DNA from 3 places in the Pseudovibrio sp. Ad26 genome. Region 2 is predicted to be linked to each of the others. Evidence: predicted binding sites of a transcription regulator. Region 2 holds the regulator's gene; each other region holds the start of a gene.
What was found. Region 2 encodes PhoB, which activates phosphate uptake and scavenging genes when phosphate is short. Its sites were predicted from a motif close to TGTCATNNANCTGTCAT; they were not measured.

Region 1: a site for PhoB is predicted at 1,605-1,621, ahead of phnF (phosphonate metabolism transcriptional regulator PhnF). Genes of this name have one in related genera too.
Region 3: a site for PhoB is predicted at 5,626-5,642, ahead of PsAD26_RS06675 (family 20 glycosylhydrolase). Genes of this name have one in related genera too.

What each region holds. Positions count from the first base shown of each region.
Region 1 is NZ_LMCE01000157.1:139,642-146,440, forward strand. It holds gene PsAD26_RS27290 (CYTH and CHAD domain-containing protein) at 1-849, shown strand, start outside; gene phnF (phosphonate metabolism transcriptional regulator PhnF) at 858-1,598, opposite strand; gene phnG (phosphonate C-P lyase system protein PhnG) at 1,794-2,264, shown strand; gene phnH (phosphonate C-P lyase system protein PhnH) at 2,266-2,898, shown strand; gene PsAD26_RS27310 (carbon-phosphorus lyase complex subunit PhnI) at 2,902-4,017, shown strand; gene PsAD26_RS27315 (alpha-D-ribose 1-methylphosphonate 5-phosphate C-P-lyase PhnJ) at 4,014-4,925, shown strand; gene phnK (phosphonate C-P lyase system protein PhnK) at 4,925-5,722, shown strand; gene phnL (phosphonate C-P lyase system protein PhnL) at 5,733-6,443, shown strand; gene PsAD26_RS27330 (DapH/DapD/GlmU-related protein) at 6,486-6,799, shown strand, end outside.
Region 2 is NZ_LMCE01000047.1:361,072-367,870, reverse strand. It holds gene PsAD26_RS08145 (Hsp33 family molecular chaperone) at 1-201, opposite strand, end outside; gene argF (ornithine carbamoyltransferase) at 211-1,149, opposite strand; gene PsAD26_RS08135 (aspartate aminotransferase family protein) at 1,146-2,348, opposite strand; gene PsAD26_RS08130 (GcrA family cell cycle regulator) at 3,152-3,712, shown strand; gene phoB (phosphate regulon transcriptional regulator PhoB) at 3,860-4,555, opposite strand; gene phoU (phosphate signaling complex protein PhoU) at 4,629-5,333, opposite strand; gene pstB (phosphate ABC transporter ATP-binding protein PstB) at 5,367-6,170, opposite strand; gene pstA (phosphate ABC transporter permease PstA) at 6,223-6,799, opposite strand, start outside.
Region 3 is NZ_LMCE01000047.1:38,910-45,708, reverse strand. It holds gene PsAD26_RS06695 (sugar ABC transporter substrate-binding protein) at 1-574, opposite strand, end outside; gene PsAD26_RS06690 (carbohydrate ABC transporter permease) at 615-1,457, opposite strand; gene PsAD26_RS06685 (sugar ABC transporter permease) at 1,459-2,337, opposite strand; gene PsAD26_RS06680 (GntR family transcriptional regulator) at 2,725-3,492, shown strand; gene PsAD26_RS06675 (family 20 glycosylhydrolase) at 3,540-5,459, opposite strand; gene PsAD26_RS06670 (alpha/beta hydrolase) at 6,012-6,799, shown strand, end outside.

The sequences.
Region 1 (6,799 bases), on a different contig from region 2:
GAATGCCTCAACCAAATCGTCGCCAACCGCTCTTGCGTCCTTCAACAAAATATCTCCGAAGGCCCACATCAGTTACGTGTCGGACTGCGCAGATTAAGAAGTGCGTTCAACATCTACAAAGCGGCGTTTCCGGACAATGACATCATCGGTGAACTCGATGCCTCCGCAAAACAACTGGCAACAACTGCAGGAAATCAAAGGGATATAGATGTGCTGGTGGAAGATATCATCACACCCGTCATTCCGTTATTGCCAGACACACATTCTGTAGAGCCTCTCTTTGAGGCAATTCAATTGGCGCATGTGGAAGCACAAGTTGAACTGAGACAAGAACTGATCGACCCAAAACTCAACAACTTCCTACTCCAATTGGGAGAGCTCGCACACAGCCCGGCCTGGAAAGAGAACCTGGGAGTAAGTGAGTTCAAGAAATTGGACTTACCAATCGAGGTTTTCGCCCAGCGCGCATTGTCCAAGCGCTGGAAGGCCTGTGAAAAGCGTGCAGAGAACTTGCAGGACCTCACCATTGAGCAACGACACGATCTCCGCAAAGCGCTCAAAAAACTGCGTTATACGGTTGAGTTCTTCCGCTCTCTCTATGAACCAGAAGACCTGCGCATCTTCCTCAAGTGCCTGAAACGCCTACAAAATACCTTCGGCTACCTGAACGATGTTGCCATGGCAGATCGTCTGGTCGCAATGAAACTTCCACAGTCCTTACAAAACAACGAGGTTTCAACGGTCATCGGTTTTGTAGCCGGTTGGCATCAGGCCAGAGCAGACAATGCATGGCTGGAAGCTCAGGAACGTTGGAACGCCGCCGTAGAAGCACCCAAGTACTGGCTCTAAGCAAAAGCCTAGTCATTTCTGACTGTTAGGTGCATCCGGTCAGCAGCCACATAGGCACGACCAATTTGTATAGGCTCACCACTGGCAGTCACATTAATAGATTCCATCACAAGCACAGGCGATCCCTCGGAAATCTTAAGCAATTCAGCATTCTGTGCACTACAAAGCGCTGCCGTAATCCGGGTTTCCTGACGCCGATAGTCGCCAAAACCATACTTCTCCATGATCTTGGTGATCGAGTTGGTCTCATTCAAATCTGAAGGCAGATTGGGAAAACGAGAGACCTCAAACCAGCGCGTTCCTGCGATAATTGGTGTGCCATCTGCGTAACTCACAGACTCACATTTAAACAGTGCAGTGCCTGGTTCAATCTCCAACAGTTCGGATGTGTAAGCATCTGCAATCACTTCGGTCGTGCGGAAGATATCCCCATAAACCTCCTGCGCCTGACCCGACAAGTTCTCCGAAAAGCGCGTGCGCGGACCGATGGGATAGACCAGCGGAGCCTTGGCAACAAAGGTTCCCCGCCCCTGATCCGAGCGCAAAAAGCCCTCTTCAATCAGAGTGGAAATCGCACGCCGAACAGTATGGCGGTTAACCTCAAAATTATGTGCAAGCTCTTGTTCTGTGGGGATTTTCTCCCCCTCAGAAACCTCAGCTCGCGAAAGCTCCGAGCGCAGTACTTCAGCAATCTGCTTCCACATGGCAACGCCCGCACGTCGCTCAACAGGAGAAAAATCAAATTTCATCGCATTCGTCATGCCTTCGTCATGAAACAACACTAATCAGTTGGCGAGCAAAATATTTGTCTATACAACTAGACAACATAAGTTCTAGCTTAGCAACCAAATTCAGGCGCCCAGACACAGTTCTCCGTGAAACCACAGGGCGTCACCACACAATGCCAGAGAACCAGTGTGTTCCTGAAAGTTAAAGGGGCTGAAATGACGGCAAGTTCGCTCAAAGAGCAATCACCGGAAATTGCAGCTAGGCAGAATGCGATGGGCATTCTGGCAAAGGCCTCAGCGCAAGACCTTGCAGAAGCGTGGAAAAACCTCGGCTTAGAACCGAACTATACCGTTATCCGCCCGGCGGAAATCGGACTTGTGATGGTTCGTGGCCGCGCCGGTGGCACAGGTGCCCCCTTCAACATGTGCGAGGCAACCGTCACACGATGCGTCATCGCTCTGGACGATGGCACCACCGGATTTGGTCAGGCTCTTGGTCGCGACAAGCAAAAGGTTCTACAGGCCGCTTTGGTAGACGCGCTCTGGCAGCAACCAGAACACCGTGATCTCATTGAGACGAAAGTTCTACAGCCTCTGGCCAGCACTCAGGAACAAGCGGAAAACGAAACACGCGCTGAAGTCGCTGCCACCAAAGTTGATTTCTTCACCATGGTACGAGGTGAGTAAGATGAGCACGCAAACAGCCTCCTCAATCTTCGCTAAAGCGCCCGCTCCGGGCCTGGCAGATCCAGTCCACGACGCACAGTCCGTATTCCACTCCGCTATGAATGCACTCGCGCAACCGGGCACTGTGCAGCAACTGGACGATCTCAAGCTCAATCCACCGGCTCCGCTGTCTATAGCCGCAACTGCGCTCGTATTGACACTTTGCGATTATGACACGCCACTCTGGTTAGATCCTGCGCTGGCAGCGAGCGAAACTGTCAAAAATTACATCCGTTTCCACACTGCAGCACCCTTCGTTGAAAGCCCGGCAGAAGCTGCTTTTGCACTGGTCTCGGACGCAAAACTACTCCCAGCGATCGCGAGTTTTTCCGCTGGAACTGCCGAATATCCAGACCGTTCAACCACAATCATCCTGATGGTCGATGAGCTCACTGAGAACGACGGCATCACGTTAAAAGGCCCGGGGATCAAAACAGAGCAGCAGTTCAACGTCGCTCCCGCACCAGCAATGTTCTGGCAGCAGATGCAAGACAACAGCGCGCTCTACCCGCTCGGCATCGACGTCGTTTTCGCCGGAGCCAATCAGGTCGCAGGCCTGCCCCGCTCCACTAAAATCACCGGTTTGGAGGCTTAACTCATGTATGTTGCTGTGAAAGGTGGCGAGAAAGCCATCCGTAACGCTCACAAGCTCATGGCACGGGATCGTCGCGGCGATACCAGTGTACCATCACTCGGGCTTAAGCAAATCTCCGAACAGCTTTACCTCTCTGTCTCCCGTGTGATGGCAGAAGGATCTCTGTTTGACGCGGAACTGGCAGCACTCGGTATCAAGCAATCTCGCGGTGATCTCATCGAAGCTGCCTTCCTGATGCGTGCTTATAGGACTACCCTGCCACGCTTCGGATACTCCAAACCAATCGATACTGCCAAGATGCTGATCCGCCGCCGAATTTCCGCGACTTATAAGGATCTTCCCGGCGGACAGTTGCTCGGCCCAACCTTCGATTACACCCAGCGCCTTCTCGATTTTAAGCTGGCTGCTGATGGGGAAGCACCAGCACCAGAAACACAAGAGTTCGAGAAGGAAGAGGTGGTTCCGCGCGTCACTGACCTTCTCAATGATGAAGGCCTGATCGAGCCGGATGAACCAATCGCACCCGATGCTCCAGTAGGAGACATCACCCGCGAACCGCTCACCTTCCCAGCTGATCGTGATCTGCGCTTGCAGAACCTCGCTCGCGGCGACGAAGGCTTTCTGTTGGCGCTTGGTTACTCAACCCAGCGCGGTTTTGGCAGAACGCACCCGTTCGCAGGCGAAATCCGTCTTGGGGAAGTCGAAGTCGATTTCTTTATGGAAGAGCTCGGTTTCAAAGTTCCTCTTGGCACAATGACAGTCACTGAATGTCAGATGATCAACCAGTTCCAGGGCTCCGCTTCCGCACCGCCACAGTTCACGCGCGGCTACGGTCTGGTCCCCGGTCAGGGAGAGCGCAAAGTCATGGCAATGGCTCTGGTGGATCGCTCATTGCGGGCTGAAGAGCTGGGCGAGGAAATAGACTCTCCGACGCAAGATCAGGAGTTCGTTCTGTCTCACTCAGACAACGTGCAGGCCACTGGCTTCGTAGAACACCTCAAGCTCCCGCACTACGTCGACTTCCAGTCAGAACTGGAGCTGATCCGCAAGGTGCGCAAAGAGTGGCAAGAGAAACGCGAAGCAGCTGAACAGGAACTCGTAGCGGAGGCAGCACAATGACCGAGCGCGTTGAAACACAAGGCATCTCCGGCGAGCATTACAACTTCGCTTATCTGGATGAGCAAACCAAACGCATGATCCGCCGCGCAATCCTCAAAGGCATTGCGGTCCCTGGCTATCAGGTTCCTTTCGCTGCCCGCGAAATGCCAATGCCGTACGGCTGGGGAACCGGCGGTGTACAAGTGACTGCCGCAGTCATCGGCAAGAACGATTGCCTGAAGATGATCGATCAAGGCTCAGACGACACGACAAACGCGGTCGCCCTGCGCAACTTCTTTGTCGAAACAACTGGCGTAGACACCACCACAAAGACAAAAGACGCCAGCATCATCCAGACCCGCCACCGCATCCCGGAAGAAACTCTCACAAAGGATCAGGTGCTCGTCTATCAGGTTCCAATCCCTGAACCACTCCGCTTTCTGGAACCACGTGAAACCGAGACCCGCAAGATGCACGCGCTGGAAGAATACGGCCTTATGCATGTGAAGCTCTACGAGGACATCGCAAAGTTCGGTCACATCGCAACGGCTTACGCCTACCCGGTCATGGTGCAGGACCGCTATGTGATGGACCCTTCTCCAACACCAAAGTTCGACAATCCGAAGATGGACCAGATGGAAGCACTTCAACTGTTCGGAGCAGGCCGCGAAAAGCGCATCTACGCCATCCCGCCACACACCAAAGTGGTGAGCCTCGATTTTGAGGACCATCCATTTGAAGTGACTAAGTTCGAACAACCCTGCGCAATCTGTGGCGCAGAAGAGGTCTATCTGGATGAAGTCATTCTGGATGACGATGGCAACCGCATGTTCGTGTGCTCCGACAGTGATTTCTGCGAGGAACGCCGCGATGCAGGTCATGTCGGTCACCTTGGAACCAATCCTCTGGAAGCAGAAGGAAACGACTAATGTCCCTGGATATTCAAAGTTCTGAAGACCTTCCGCTGCTTCAGGTCAGTAACACGACAAAACTCTATGGCGGCCGCATCGGCTGTAAAGACGTCAGTTTCGATCTCTATCCGGGTGAGGTGCTTGCAATTGTAGGCGAGAGTGGCTCGGGCAAAACAACGCTGCTCAACAGCCTTGCAACGCGCCTCACCCCAACCTCAGGTTCGGTCAACTACCGCAACCGCATGGGCCAGATGCGCAACCTCTATGAAATGAGCGAAGCCGAGAGACGCATGCTCATGCGCACCGACTGGGGCTTCGTCCACCAGCATCCAGCAGACGGTCTGCGCATGACTGTCTCTGCAGGGGCCAATGTGGGCGAACGCCTCATGGCAGTCGGCGCTCGGCACTACGGTAATATCCGTGAAACTGCCACCGATTGGCTTGGCCGCGTTGAGATTGCAGAAGACCGCATTGACGATGACCCACGCGCATTCTCCGGCGGAATGCGCCAACGTCTCCAGATCGCCCGCAACCTCGTCACCGCCCCACGGCTGGTCTTCATGGACGAACCAACTGGCGGCTTGGATGTGTCTGTTCAGGCACGCTTGCTGGACCTCCTGCGCGGTCTTGTCGCCGACCTCGGTCTCTCCGTGATCATCGTAACTCATGATCTCGCAGTAGCCCGCCTGCTCTCTCACCGTATTTTGGTGATGCGCCACGGTCACGTGATCGAAAGCGGATTGACAGACCAAGTGCTGGATGACCCGCAAGAGAGCTACACCCAGCTCCTCGTCTCCTCCATCTTGCAGCCATAAGGACAAGACAATGACAAACACTCCGAAAACCAAGGTGCTTGTTTCTGACCTTGCCAAGTCCTTCAAGATGCACTTGCGAGATGGCTTGGAAATCCCGGTCGTCTCCGGTGTAAACTTCTCCGTTTCAGCAGGAGAATGTGTGGTTCTTGGCGGTCCGTCAGGTTCGGGTAAAAGCTCAATTCTGAAAATGATCTACGCCAACTACCGTTGCCAGAAAGGGCAGATCCTGATCACGGATGGTGATGAGATTGTCAACGTAGCCGACGCAACTCCGCGCCGCATTATCCGCCTGCGCGAAACCACAATCGGTTACGTCTCACAGTTCCTCCGCGCAATCCCACGCGTCCCAGCACTCACGCTGGTTGCCGAACCTCTTATGGCGCAAGGCGTTGCAGAAGACGAAGCGTTTGAGCGCGCTGGCAACTTGCTTTCCCGCCTCAATGTGCCAGAGCGCCTCTGGCAGTTACCACCAGCGACTTTCTCGGGCGGAGAACAGCAACGCGTCAACATCGCCCGCGGTTTCATCGCGCACTACCCGATCCTTCTTCTCGACGAACCAACCGCCTCACTCGATGCAGCAAACCGAGCCGTTGTCGTTGAGCTGGTGGAAGAGAAGAAAACGCAAAGTGTAGCAATGGTCGGCATTCTTCACGATCATGACGTTCGTGATGCCATTGCGGACCGGATCATCGACGTAACTTCATTCGCGTCGGCTGCATAAAGCATATCCGAAAGCGATATGCAGAGAAGGGAAACTCGCTCCATGACAAAGCCCCCCAAAATTGCGGAGACGGTCATCGAGTCAACCGTCACTCATCGAGAGGCTGCGATTGGCAAGCAATGCGAAGTGCTTGGTCCAACCTATCTGGAATATTGTGAGATCGGCGACTACTCCTACATTGGCCCGAACTCGACGGTTGCGGACACCACAATCGGCAAGTTCACGGCCATTGCATCCAATGTTCGCCTTGGTCCTCCCAATCATCCCTTGGAACGGGTTTCCCAACATCGTTTTACCTACACACCGGAATACTACCGGGAAGATAAAGAACGGGATCACCAGTTCTTTGCTGACCG
Region 2 (6,799 bases):
GGTACTGCCAAGCATGGCTGTCAGAACAATTGCTTCTGACAGCAGCTTGTTGACTGGCGCAGGGTACTTGTGCCGCGCCAGCATAGAGTTCAGCACCGGCCCCATATTGATAACCCGACCGCGAACGTCCAATGCTTCAACAGCAAAAGGAACAACAGCGTCAACGCCAGCGGCGGTCGGTTGAGCAGGTGTATTTGTCATTTTACTTTTTTATCCTTCAGGCAAAGCACCCATGCACCACGCCATAATGCCTTTTTGGGCGTGGAGTCGGTTTTCTGCCTCGTCGAATACCACAGAATGCGGGCCGTCGATTACCTCATTTGTCACCTCTTCCCCACGATGCGCAGGCAGGCAGTGCATAAACAAAGATGAATCGTTAGCTTCGCTCATCAGGCGTTCATTGACCTGATAAGGAGCCAGCAGGTTATGACGCGTTTGTGCTTCGTCATCTCCCATGGACACCCAGCAATCGGTGATAACACAATCACTGTTTTTCACAGCAGCAAACGGGTCGTCTGTTACTGAGAGTTCAGCACCGGATGTATAGGCCTTTTCGATCCATTCAAGAGGTACTGTCAGTTCATTTGGTGCGGCGACGTTAATTTTGAAGTCAAATTTTGCTGCCGCTTCGATCCAAGAGTAAAGAACGTTGTTGCTATCGCCCACCCAGGAAACGGTTTTACCCTTAATGCTTCCGCGGTGTTCTTCGAATGTCATAATGTCGGCCATGATCTGACAAGGATGCGAAACCTTGGTCAGGCCGTTGATGACGGGAACACTAGCATATTCTGCCAGTTCTCTCACGGCATCATGGTCCAGCATACGGATCATGATCATGTCCACGAAGCGGGACAGCACGCGGGCGGTATCTGGAATGGACTCGCCGCGACCAAGCTGCATCTCAGCGCCTGTCAGCATCAGGGTTTCGCCGCCAAGTTCCCGCATGCCCACATCAAAGGAGATGCGGGTTCTGGTGGAAGGCTGCTCAAAGACCATGGCGAGCACTTTGCCTGCCAATGGCCCCTGCCCGCGATGAACGCCATTGCGGGTGGCTTTGATCTGATTGGAGACCTGCATAATCTGGCGAAGGTCATCACCGGAAAAATCGCTGATATCGAGAAAGTGCTGTGGTTTTGTCATAGTGGTCATTTGGCAGTCTCGGCAGTTTTCAGCTCGGTTTCCATGTCCGCAGCAGCGGCTTCAATCTTTTCAACGAGCAGGTCAATTTCTTCAGCGGTAATGGTCATTGGCGGCATAATGCGGAGCACGTTGTCTCCGGCACCAACCGGCAGCAGACCGTTGTTGCGCATGTGGGCCAGCACCTGTGTGTTTGGCACTTTGCATTTCAGGCCAAGCATCAGGCCTTCACCGCGCACCAGCTCAAACACATCACTGTGCTGATCGACAGCGCAAGCCAGCTTCTGCTTCAGCTGCAAGCCTTTTTCCTGAACAGCTTCCAGAAAGTCTGGTTCCAGAACCGTTTCCAGAACAGCATTGCCAACAGCCATCGCCAGCGGGTTGCCGCCGAAGGTGGTGCCGTGAACGCCAGGAACCATGCCACTGGCCGCTTCATTGGTTGCGAGGAACGCCCCCATTGGGAAACCGCCACCGATGCCTTTTGCAATCGCCATCAGATCCGGTGCAACGCCTGCCCACTCATGGGCAAAGAGTTTGCCGGTTCTGCCAACACCTGTCTGGATCTCATCGTAGATCAGCAACAAGTCATTCTCATCACAGATCTGGCGCAGACCTTTCAGGAAGGCCGGGTCCATGGTGCGGATACCACCTTCACCCTGAACCGGCTCCAGCATGATCGCTGCGGTTTCCGGTCCTACCATCTTTTTGACCGCGTCCAGATCACCAACAGGCACCTGATCGAACCCTTCTGGCGCGGGGCCGAAGCCTTCGAGGTACTTTTGCTGGCCACCAGCGGCGAGCGCTGCCATGGTTCTGCCGTGGAACGCATTTTCAAAGGTGATGATGCGGTTCTTTTCAGGGTTGCCCTTGGCAAAGTGATAGCGCCGTGCGGCCTTCATGGCCCCTTCAGTTGCTTCGGTACCCGAGTTGGTGAAGAACACAACATCAGCGAAGGTGTTGTCTGTCAGCAGCTTTGCAAGCTTCTCACCCTCTGGAATTGTATAGAGATTGGTGACGTGCCACAGCTTTTCAGCCTGAGACTTCAGCGCATCAACGAGTTTTGGGTGTGCATGACCCAAGCCGGAGACGGCAATACCCGAGGCACAATCCATGTATCGTCGACCATCAGCCGCAATCAGCCAGACACCTTCCCCACGCTCGAACGCGAGGTCTGAGCGTGCATAAGTCTGCATTAGCGACGAAGTCGTCATTTCTTACTCCTCATGGATTGAGCTTTCTCGATATGCTCAAAAGTCTTGGTTGCTACAAAAACAAAAAAACGCCGTGTGGCGTTTTGAAACTAAGAGAAGCGACATATAAACCGCGTTCCCTCAGGGCAGTCAATAACACGTATTGCCAGCAATACCTTACTCCTGCTCAGGAATTGGCTGCCAGCCTTGTGTCTCTCCCTCTGGTGCAGCTTAAACAGGCTACTACCGGAAGAAGCATGCATTGTGGCATTTTTAGAGGATGGAGTAGAGATTAAATCCCATGCTCTATGACCAGTTTTTTTCCACGGTTCTTAAGGTTTATTCAATACACCTCTAGCGTGTACTACGGCATATGAGAGAGGAGTGCGCTTAGTTCTTGTCCTATGCAATTTGTAGTTTACTAGTGTTTTTTACTAGTTGTTTTTCAGTGGTAAATATATGTATTAAATATCAACGGGGTAACGCTAGCAGCTCTTACTTTGTGTTGGAAAGAATGCGGTGGAACTTGGTTTAACAAACAGCTCCTATTCTTTAGATTGATAATCTTCTCCCACCACAACACGGCTGTTATAGGTAAGTAGTAGTACGGCAATTCTGGGGAAAACCAGAGTCTTCCCCACCTCAATTCTTTGAGGTTGTTGCTCGTATCAACGCCCATATAGTACTGTGTGTTAAGAGTTATACACCATCTCGTAGTTACTGAACGCTGCAAGCACACACGCTCAGGTAAGCGGCACTTTCGGATGCGTCCGAACTGAGCGAATGCTGTTTTGCGCGCCACTGAAGGAAGACGGGGCCCTTTAATGAGCTGGACAGCAGAACGTGTAGAGTTACTAACCAAACTTTGGGCAGACGGGTTAAGCGCCAGTCAAATCGCGGGGGAACTTGGCAATGTGACCCGTAATGCGGTGATTGGTAAGGTTCATCGCCTTGGTCTTTCAGGTCGCGCTAAGTCGGGAGGCGGCGCAACCAAAACGAGAAAGGTGCCTACCCCAACGGCAAGGGTTGTCACTTCAACCAAACCAACAGTGGCTGAAGCGATTGCAGCTGTTGCGCCTTCTCCAAGTCCCCGACAGATTCAGCCAACAATAGCAGGCGCCAACGCCCTTAAAGTTGAACCGATTGAAGCTATCCAACCAGAAATTTCTCCAGTCCCAACCTCCGATCTCTTTATTCCGGTTTCAGAACGCGCCTCCATCCTGACATTGAATGAGCGCACCTGTAAGTGGCCGATTGGTGATCCGAGTTCTGACGACTTCTATTTCTGTGGGCGCCAGTCAGATGCAGGCACACCTTATTGTGCGCATCACCGCAGCATTGCCTATCAGCCCGTCAGCGACCGCCGCAACCGCCGCGCAAGCTAATCTGAGCTGAAAAAGCAACGTATTGAGCCGGGTCCGAAGCCCGGCTTTTTGCTGTTTTGGGGGTTGCCAGCTGCTAATGTCGGTGACCTGTAGATATGAGAAAACCGCCCTTGGGCGGTTTTAGATTTCCTTTTGTGCCTTAAACACTTACCCAACAGCGAACTGGTCGTTAAAAGCGTATCCGGCGCCGCGGACGGTGCGGATCGGGTCTTTCATGCGGCCTTTGTTGATGGCTTTGCGCAGGCGGCCTACGTGGACGTCCACGGTGCGTTCATCTACGTAAACATCATGGCCCCAGACACCATCCAGCAGCTGTTCACGGGAGTAAACGCGGCCCGGTGCGCTCATGAGGAACTCCAGCAGGCGGTATTCTGTGGGGCCGAGGTGGATTTCGCGGCCTGTTCTGCGCACGCGGTGGGTTTCGCGGTCGAGCTCGATGTCGCCAGACTTGAGCATTGTGGAAACAACTTCTGGCAATGCACGGCGGAAGATCGCACGAACACGGGCCATAAGTTCCGGAACGGAGAACGGTTTGACGACGTAATCGTCGGCCCCGGTTGCCAGACCGCGGATGCGCTCGGATTCTTCGCCGCGCGCTGTGAGCATGATAATCGGCATGCGCTCGGTTTCTGAGCGTGCCCGCAAACGACGGCAAAGCTCAATGCCGGAGAGGCCCGGAAGCATCCAGTCCAGCAACAGCAGGTCTGGCTGGCTTTCCTGCAACAGGACTTCCGCCTCATCTCCTCTTGCGCACACGTCAACGGTGTAGCCCTCTGCTTCAAGGTTATAGCGCAGCAGCAGGCTTAGCGGTTCTTCGTCTTCTACAATCAGTATCTTAGGCATATTAAAGTGCTCTCTTTGCACCTTCTCTTATAAAGCAATTGCGTGTATTCTGCTCGTTATAAGTGAACACACTCTACACGGTTGTAGTCTGCGCCAGCTCGTCCGTCTTTGGACGATCTGTTGGAAGGTGGCTTCCGGAGATCATGTAGTAGATGTTTTCTGCGATATTGGTTGCATGATCACCGATGCGCTCAATATTCTTTGCGCAGAACAACAAGTGCGCGCACATGGTGATGGAGCGCGGGTCTTCCATCATGTAGGTGAGCAGCTGACGGAACAGGCTGGTGTAAAGCGCATCCACTTCGTCATCGCGGACATGCACCCGCTGGACAACCTCAAGATCGCCAGAGGTGTAGGCATCCAGAACGGCTTTGAGCTGTTCAAGTGCCAGATCAGACATGTGCTCAACACCCACAGCGAGCTGCTTGTTGTTGAATTCGGATTCAATGGCCAGTGTCCGCTTGCCGATGTTCTTGGCCATGTCACCGACGCGCTCCAGATCGTTGGAGATGCGCATGGCGGCGATGATGTCGCGCAGATCGCTTGCCATTGGCTGGCGGCGTGCGATCACGGAGATGCACAGCTCTTCCAACTCGGCCTGCATGTTGTCCAGACGTTGATCGGCAGCGATGGTACGTGTTGCCAGCTCACGGTCCTGTCTCAGCAGTGCGGTGACAGCGTCATGAACAAGGGTTTCTGCCAGTCCGCCCATTTCAACGACACGTCCGGCCAGTTCTTTCAGCTCTTCATTGAATGAAGAGACAATATGATCTTTCATCGGATATCTCCTTAGAGTACCGCTCTTTTATTTTTAACCAAAACGGCCTGTGATGTAATCCTGCGTGCGCTGGTCTTTTGGGTTGGTGAAGATGTCGTTGGTCAGCCCCTCTTCCACCAGATTACCCAGATGGAAGAACGCGGTGCGCTGGGATACACGTGCGGCCTGCTGCATGGAATGGGTTACGATGACGATGGTGTAGTTCTGGCGCAGTTCGTCCATCAGCTCTTCCACTTTCGCGGTGGCAATCGGGTCGAGCGCAGAACATGGCTCATCCATCAGGATCACTTCCGGAGACACAGCGATTGCGCGCGCGATGCACAAGCGCTGCTGCTGACCACCGGAAAGGCCTGTGCCTGGCTCGTCCAGACGGTCTTTCACTTCTTCAAACAAACCTGCACGCTGCAGGGAACTTGCGACGATATCTTCCAGATCTGACTTGCCTTGTGCCAGACCGTGGATGCGTGGGCCGTAGGCCACGTTCTCGAAGATTGATTTCGGGAACGGGTTGGGCTTCTGGAACACCATGCCAACACGGGCCCGCAGTTCCACCACATCAATGCGCGGGTCGTAGACATCGTCATTGTCCAGGAGAATGTCTCCTTGCACGCGGCAGATATCGATGGTGTCGTTCATGCGGTTCAGGCAGCGCAGGAAGGTGGACTTGCCGCAACCGGACGGGCCGATCAGCGCGGTCACCTGATTTTTGCGGACATCCAGATCAACACCATGAAGGGCCTGCTTGTCGCCGTAAAACACTTTTACATCGCGGCCACGCATCTTGAGTGTTTCGCCTTCAGCTGAAACGGCTGGAGGGGCGCTCATTGTTGTATCCATTGCACTCTCGGTGTCTGTGGTCATTTCCAATGCCATGATCTTGCCTTTCAAATCACCAGCGGCGCTCAAAACGTTTACGAAGGACGATTGCGATTGCATTCATCGAGATCAGGAAGCCGAGCAGCACCATGATCGCGGCAGAGGTTTTCTGCTGGAAGGCAGGCTCCGGGAAGTCTGCCCACATGAAGATCTGCACGGGCAGCACAGTAGAGGGATCAACCGGACTTGCCGGGATGTCTACAATGAAGGCCACCATGCCGATCATGAGAAGCGGTGCGGTCTCACCCAGTGCCTGCGCCATACCGATGATGGTTCCGGTCAGGATGCCCGGCATTGCCAGTGGCAGCACATGATGGAACACGGCCTGCAAGCGGGAGGCTCCGACGCCGAGCGCGGCTTCGCGGATGCTTGGCGGCACTGCCTGAAGCGCTGCGCGGGAGGCGATGATGATGGTCGGCAGGGTCATGAGCGCCAGCACCATACCGCCGACAACCGGCGCGGATCGCGGCAATCCGAAGACGTTGAGGAACACTGCCAGACCAAGCAGACCGAAGACGATCGATGGCACGGCTGCCAGGTTGTTGATGTTCACCTCAATCAGGTGTGTCCAGCGGTTCTTTGGTGCGAAC
Region 3 (6,799 bases), 320 kb from region 2:
GGAACTGGTGCATGGTGTTGTCGAAGTCTTTGCCCGTCAGACCCACACCTGCTTTACCGGTTTTGTCTTTGATGGTCTTCGCAGCTGCGTACATTTCGTCCCAGGTCTTTGGTGCTTCGCATGCAAGACCGGCTTCTTCGAAGATGTCACAGTTGAGGAACAGACCCTTGGTGGAAAATGCACGCGGGAAGCCCCAGAACTTGTCGCGATAGCTCACGGTGTTCAAAACGCCCGGCTGATAGGCTTTCTGCTGATCTTCAGAGATCTTCACATCAACAACGAGGTCGTTGTCTGCCAGCTGTTTGAGCGTACGAGAGCCCATGTAGGACACAGATGGCGGGCTGCCTGCGGATGCAAGTTTCAAAGACTTATCCTGACAGGTGCCCCATGGAAGGCTTTCCATGTTGACGGTGTTGCCGGGATGGGCGGCTTCAAATGCGGCAATAACCTTGCGATCTTCATCCAACCCGTTGTCCCCACAGCGGATGAAATGTAGTTCAGCTGATTGTGCAGATGTTGCTGCCATCATTGCGCCTGCCCCTGCAGCCGCTGCAAATAGTAGTTTGGTTCTCATGGTTTCTCCTCCCAGTAGTAACCATTGACACTTTTAAAAATCACTCCTTGATCGCACCGGCTGTGAGGCCGGCCACCAAGTAGCGTTGTAAAAATAGGAAAATTACGAGTACGGGCAGTATTCCAACAATGCTTGCTGCCATCATCTGGTTCCATTTGACTGACTGATAGCCAATGAACTCGAGGATGCCCGCTGGCAGAGGCATGAACTCCTTGACGCTGTTGAACGTGATCGCGAACAGGAACTGCTGTGCGTAGGCTGACAGGAACACAGCCACACCCACCACAATGAGACCGGGAACCGCCAAAGGCAGAACAACGCGGCGCAGAGTGTACAGACGGCTGGCGCCATCCATGAAAGCTGCTTCTTCCAGTTCGCGCGGGATTTTCTCCAGATAGGATTTCAGGAGCCAGATTCCCATTGGCACCAGAAACGCTGCACCGGGAACAATCATGGCGAAGTAGGTGTTCAGCAGGCCGTAGTTTCTCAGGAGCTTGTACAGCGGAATAAGCAGGACAGCACCGGAGAACATGTTAACCGCCAGAAAGATGCCGAGGCTGAGTGATTTGCCTTTGAAATCAAACCGGGCATAGGCATAAGCGGCGGGAATGACGAACGCCAAAGCCAGAGCTGTCACCGAGATGGAGATCAGCATGCTGTTTGCGATGTAGCGCGGCAGCATTGGCACTGTCTCCCACATCTGGGAGTAGGCTTTGAACGAGAAGTCGTCTGACCAGAACTGGTAGGGCGAGCGGAACAGGTGTTCCAGTGGCCGCAGCGAGGTCATGAACATCTCAAAAAACGGCAGCAGAATGAAGCCGAGGAATAGCACCACGCAGAAGTAGAGAAATACTTTATGTGGCAGCGAGTAACGATCCATCATTTTAGGCTGCCTCGAAACGTTTTTTGATCTGGTGAAGTGCGAACAGATAGACCAGCGAGAACACGCTAAGCAGTGTCACCACGATCACAGCACGGGCAGCCCCCTGCCCGAACTTGAAGTTTGCAATGGCCATCTTGTAGGTGTCGATGATCAGCGTTGTGGTTGCGTTGCGCGGACCGCCTTCCGTCAAGATCCAGATGATCTCAAAGGAGTTGAAGGTCCAGATGATCGACAGGATCGACATGGTGATGATCACCGGCAGAATTTGCGGAATGGTGATGCGGCGGAAGCGGTACCAACGGGATGCCCCGTCCACATAGGCTGCTTCATACAAATCGCGCGGCACACCCTGCATGGCTGCCAGCATGAAGATGGTCACCATGGGCAGGCCGACCCAGACATCGGTCACAACGGCGGAGTAAAACGCGCTTTGTTTGTAGGCGAGGAACTCAAACGGGCCATCCAGAATGCCTACGTATTGCAAGGCTCCTGAGATGATGCCGAAGTGGCCGTTGTAGAGCCACAACCAGCCGAAACAGCCAATCGCAACAGGCACAATCCACGGCGGCATGACCAGCATGCGGAACAGCCCCCGCCCCGGAATTGCCGCATTGAGCAGCGTTGCGCCAATCAGACCGAAAATGATTTTGAATGAGACAGACAGGAACATCCAATAGAACGTTCTGGACACTGTCTGACCGAATTTACGAGAGCTGAGCAGCTTCTCATAGTTGGCAGTGCCGATGTAGGCTTCGCCGCCAATGTTGGCGTTGGTGAAAGACAAACGGACTGTCTCTACCAGCGGCCAGGCCACGACTAATACGAGATACAATGCTGCCGGAGCAATCAGTAGCCATGCAAAGGTTGCCTGTGAGCGCATAAGCCCTTGCAGCATCCCTTGTTTCTTTTGTGCCGAACCGCCGCGCTCGCCCTGATAAGGCAGCAGGTCCCCTGACGCATGTGTCATGCGCTCTCCCCAATTCCCAAAGGTGATCGCTTGTCACTCGCCGCTTGCGTCTTGTTATCGCCAGGGAGACGAACCGCGTGTTTTTTGCGAGCACCAAAATAATACCAAAACAAATCCATTTGTCTACCATTTCAGTACCTCCTGTGAAATATTTCTGTTTCAGACGAAAAAACTCCGATTTTTCAAGAAAATCGCAAGGGGATAAGCTTCATTTCTTTCATTGGTATCCCATCGGTATTGTTTTGCATTGGTATCAAAAAGGTATTATAGATAATACGGATTCACATAAAGAAGAGCAGAATGAGCGCACAAGAAGATACCCATACCGATCTGTTCTCAACGACATCCTGGCAGCAGAGGAGTGGCGGTCCACGCTACTTACAGCTTTACCGACACCTTGAATCTGCCATTAAAGATGGACGGTTAGCAGCGGCGACCACTCTGCCGGCAGAGCGTGAGCTGGCGACACTGACCGGGCTGTCCCGCGTGACGATTCGCAAAGCCATTTCGCAGTTGGTGGTGGATGGTCTGGTGATTCAGCGCCGGGGCTCAGGTTCTTATGTGGCTCCGCAGATGAAGCGCATGGAGCAGTCCTTGTCGGCGCTTACCAGCTTTACCGAGGACATGCAGCGGCGCGGGAAGACATCCTCCTCCGAGACGCTGTCCTGCGGGATTTATCTTCCCTCACCTGAGGAAATTGTTGCGCTTGGGCTTGCGTCTGACGGTCAGGTTTCGCGGATTACCCGTCTGCGCCGTGCGGATGGCATTCCTCTGGCGATTGAGACCAGTTCGCTCTCAACCGAGTTTGTGCCTGATCCATCGCGGATTGAAACGTCGCTCTATGAAAAATTGTCGTTGGAAGGCATGCGCCCTTCCCGTGCTATTCAGCGCATCTCAGCCTGCAAGCTGACAGAAGAGCAAGCTGCCTTGCTGGAAGTTTGTGAGGGGGATGCCGCGCTTTATATTGACCGCACTGCCTACCTGCCGAGTGGCCGAGTGATTGAGCTGACAACGGGCGTGTATCGCGGTGATATCTATGATTTCGTTGCAGAATTGCGCAACGCGTAAGATGCAAAAAGCCCCGCTGCCAAGGTTTGGAGCGGGGTTTTTGCTGTTTAGTCTCTTACATCCTGACGCCACCCGATAGCCGAGAACAGCTTGCTGTAGCATGCCGCCTTTTGCGTGATCGTCTCTGCATCCGGCTTGTTGGCGCGAGCTGCCCAGCCAATTTCCGAAATACCCAGAATGCGCGGGGCCATCATGGTTTCCATGTTGGCATCCCGTAGGACGACCTCTGACCACAAGCAGCCCTGGGCGCCAATGATCTTGCCTTCCAGCTCTGGTTCATTTTCCGGCACCGGATCCCAGTTCACGCTGTCTGCAAGGCTGGTGATGCCGGCCCAGTTGAGGCCGATCTCATTGAAGTTGCTGGAGGGAGCGATGTCCCAATAGGCATGCGCAGCTGGGGTCATCACCACCGAGTATCCTTTACGGGCAGCTTCCAGACCCGGTCCTTGCTGTGTCCACGAGAACAGGATGGCGTCGTTGTTGATGCCTCCATTCACACCTTTGGCAGCTTCTTCCCACGCTGCGGGGCGTACCCCGAGAGTGCTGACGTAAGAGGCGAGCTTGTCCATCATCCAGCCCTGCACGTCATCCGCTGTTTTGAGGCCCTGCTCTGCCTTCAACTGTTCGATGGCAGGAGACCTGGTCCATGCTGCTGGCGGGCGCTCATCACAACCGAGGTGAAGGTGAGCGAATGGGAAGATGCCAGAGATTTCCTTGGCCAGCGTTTCCATATAGGTCCACGCTTCTGGCAAGGCGGGATTGATGGTGTTGTTCAGGTAGCCGTGAACGGAGATTTCACCGCTTTCATCCGCTGCATCGCGTAGTTCCGGGTGGATTTGAAGAACGGCCCAAGAGTGAGCGGGAACTTCGATTTCTGGCAAGACTTCGATGTTCAATGCTTTGGCGTGGTCAACCAGTCGTTTGGCGAAGGCTTTGGAATAGGTGCCGCCTTGTGGTCCGTCTGCTGCACCGTAAATGCCCGGCACGACACGACCTTCACCGCGCATGCCTGACTTCTTCCAGAGCTCCGGATAGCTGTCCACTTCCAGACGGAAGGCTTCATCATCACAGAAGTGCCAGTGGAAGCGGTTGAGTTTGAACAAGGCCAGCATATCGACAAGCCGAAGCAGTGTTTCCGGCTCGTAGTAGTGGCGTGCGCAGTCCAGATGCTGGCCGCGCCACTCAAAGCGGGGAGCATCTACGATATGGCCACAAGGAATGGCTCCACCGTAAATCAGCTTGAGATTGAGGAGTGTGATCGCACCATAGAATACACCAGCAGCGGCGGACGCTGAAAGTGTGATGCCCTCTGGCGTGATTGTGAGCTCATAGGCATCCTCCGCAAGATCTTCGTTTATGGCAAAGCGGAGGGTGACGCCATCCTCGTGCAGGAATGGTCCGATGTTGTTGCGCTCTGCGAGAGCTTCAACGGAGGCAGCACTGTCGGTTTCGCCGTCCCCCTCCCATGAGTGATCCAGCTTAAAACCGGCACTCACGTCCAACTGATTGCCGGAGGGTTTCCAGCTTTGCGGGGCTGGGACGAGCATGAGTTGATCAGATAAAGGATCGGCTTGCTGCTCTGGCAACTTGGTGCTGAAAGCCTGATCGATGCCGCGTGGTGCAATCTGCACTGGCAGGATACTGCCGTCCTCCAGACGCAGATAGGCGCCTTTTGGAAGCCAACTGCGGTTGGACGGGTTCATATTGCGCTTGTACTTGAGTGTAAACGCGAGTGCTTGGCCTGTTCCAAGAACATCTCTGTCGAAGCCAAGCTCAATGTAGCCCGCCGTCATTTTCTTGGAAGTGGCGCCTTCAACTACTTCGCAAGGAGCCAGCATGCTGAAGCACAGGGTGTAATTGGAGATGGGCGCATCACACTTGGCAGAGAGAATGCAGTTGACCTGCCGGTCCTCCGTTCTCCATGTTTCCATTCTGATTGTAGTATCAGCACAGGTTACAGCTTCCATGCCTGCGACTCCTCACCAATTTTTGGATGTTGCAGTGAGCACGTCGAATGCAACGGGTTGCCTGAGTGCATGTGCTAACTGCTTGAATTTGCGTCTGCTCTTGGCAGATTTTTGCGTTTCACTTCTGCAAGAACAAACACTAGCATAACTTCTTCTCAACTGGATCTGTCAACACCTTGTCACCTAAATAGATCCATATTTTAGAATTGGTGTTACATTTGAAATGAGCAGATAATTACTTTAACTCTTTCAAATAAAACCTATCAGAACATTCTTGGTCATATGACAACTCCAGGCTTTTCAGGTTGTGTAAGCCTTTGACTGCAATTCTGTTTCTAACGTGGCACGCATTCCCGTTTTTGCATTGCTGGAACAAGGTGTGGCGGATGAAAGAGCTTGGCTGCTGTTATGCAATCTGCCTGCAAAATCTAGGACCAGTTATTCAAGGTGAGACCCTTCATTTCGCAGTTGAGGTCTCATTTGCGGCTGAGTAACGGGTTCGGCCTTATACTCGCAGCAGAGTGTTGAGTTGTCTGCGAAAGGCCAATGAGGATGGAACGCAAGACTGTGCAAACCCGCGATGGCGTGGAGCTCTCCTATCTGACAGGAGGGCAAGGGCGGCCTGTCTTTTTGCTGGGAGGCTGGTCGCAGACTGCGGCTGTATATGCGGGACAGTTCGCTGACTTTTGCCAGAGTCACACGGCCTATGCTCTTGAAAACCGGGGGCATGGAGACTCGCAAAAGCCTACAGGTGGCTACCGCATCGAACGGTTTGCCAAGGATCTGTTTGATGTGGTGGAGGCTCTGGACCTTCGCGACTTCGACGCGGTTGGGCATTCTCTTAGTGTTGCAATGCTTTGGGATTATATGGAGATGTTCGGGACCGAGCGCCCTGCACGCCGTCTGATTTGCATCGACGAGCCCGCGGCCCTCATGGCAAGGCCTTCCTGGACAGAAAAAGAGATCAACGAGGCAGGTTCTATCCATCCCAACTTGGAGTCACTTGATGAGATGGTGACGGCTATTCGCCAGACGCGCAGTATTGAGGATCATCTCGAAATCATTGGCGGGATGTTCACGAGCAAGGTCAATCCTGCCGCTTTGCGTGAGTTGGCTGCCGAAAACCTGAAGCTGCCCAGAGAATATGCTGCTTCCCTTATAGAAAACCTCATGATGCAGGACTGGCGCCCTCTGCTGCCCAACATTCACCAGCCTACTCTGGTGTTCACCGGGGAACTCAGCTGGCATCCGTTGGCATCGCAACAGTTCATCGCCTCAACACTCCCAAATGCCTCACTAGAGGTTTTCAGTGAGGCCGAAAGAGGCAGTCACTTCCTGAT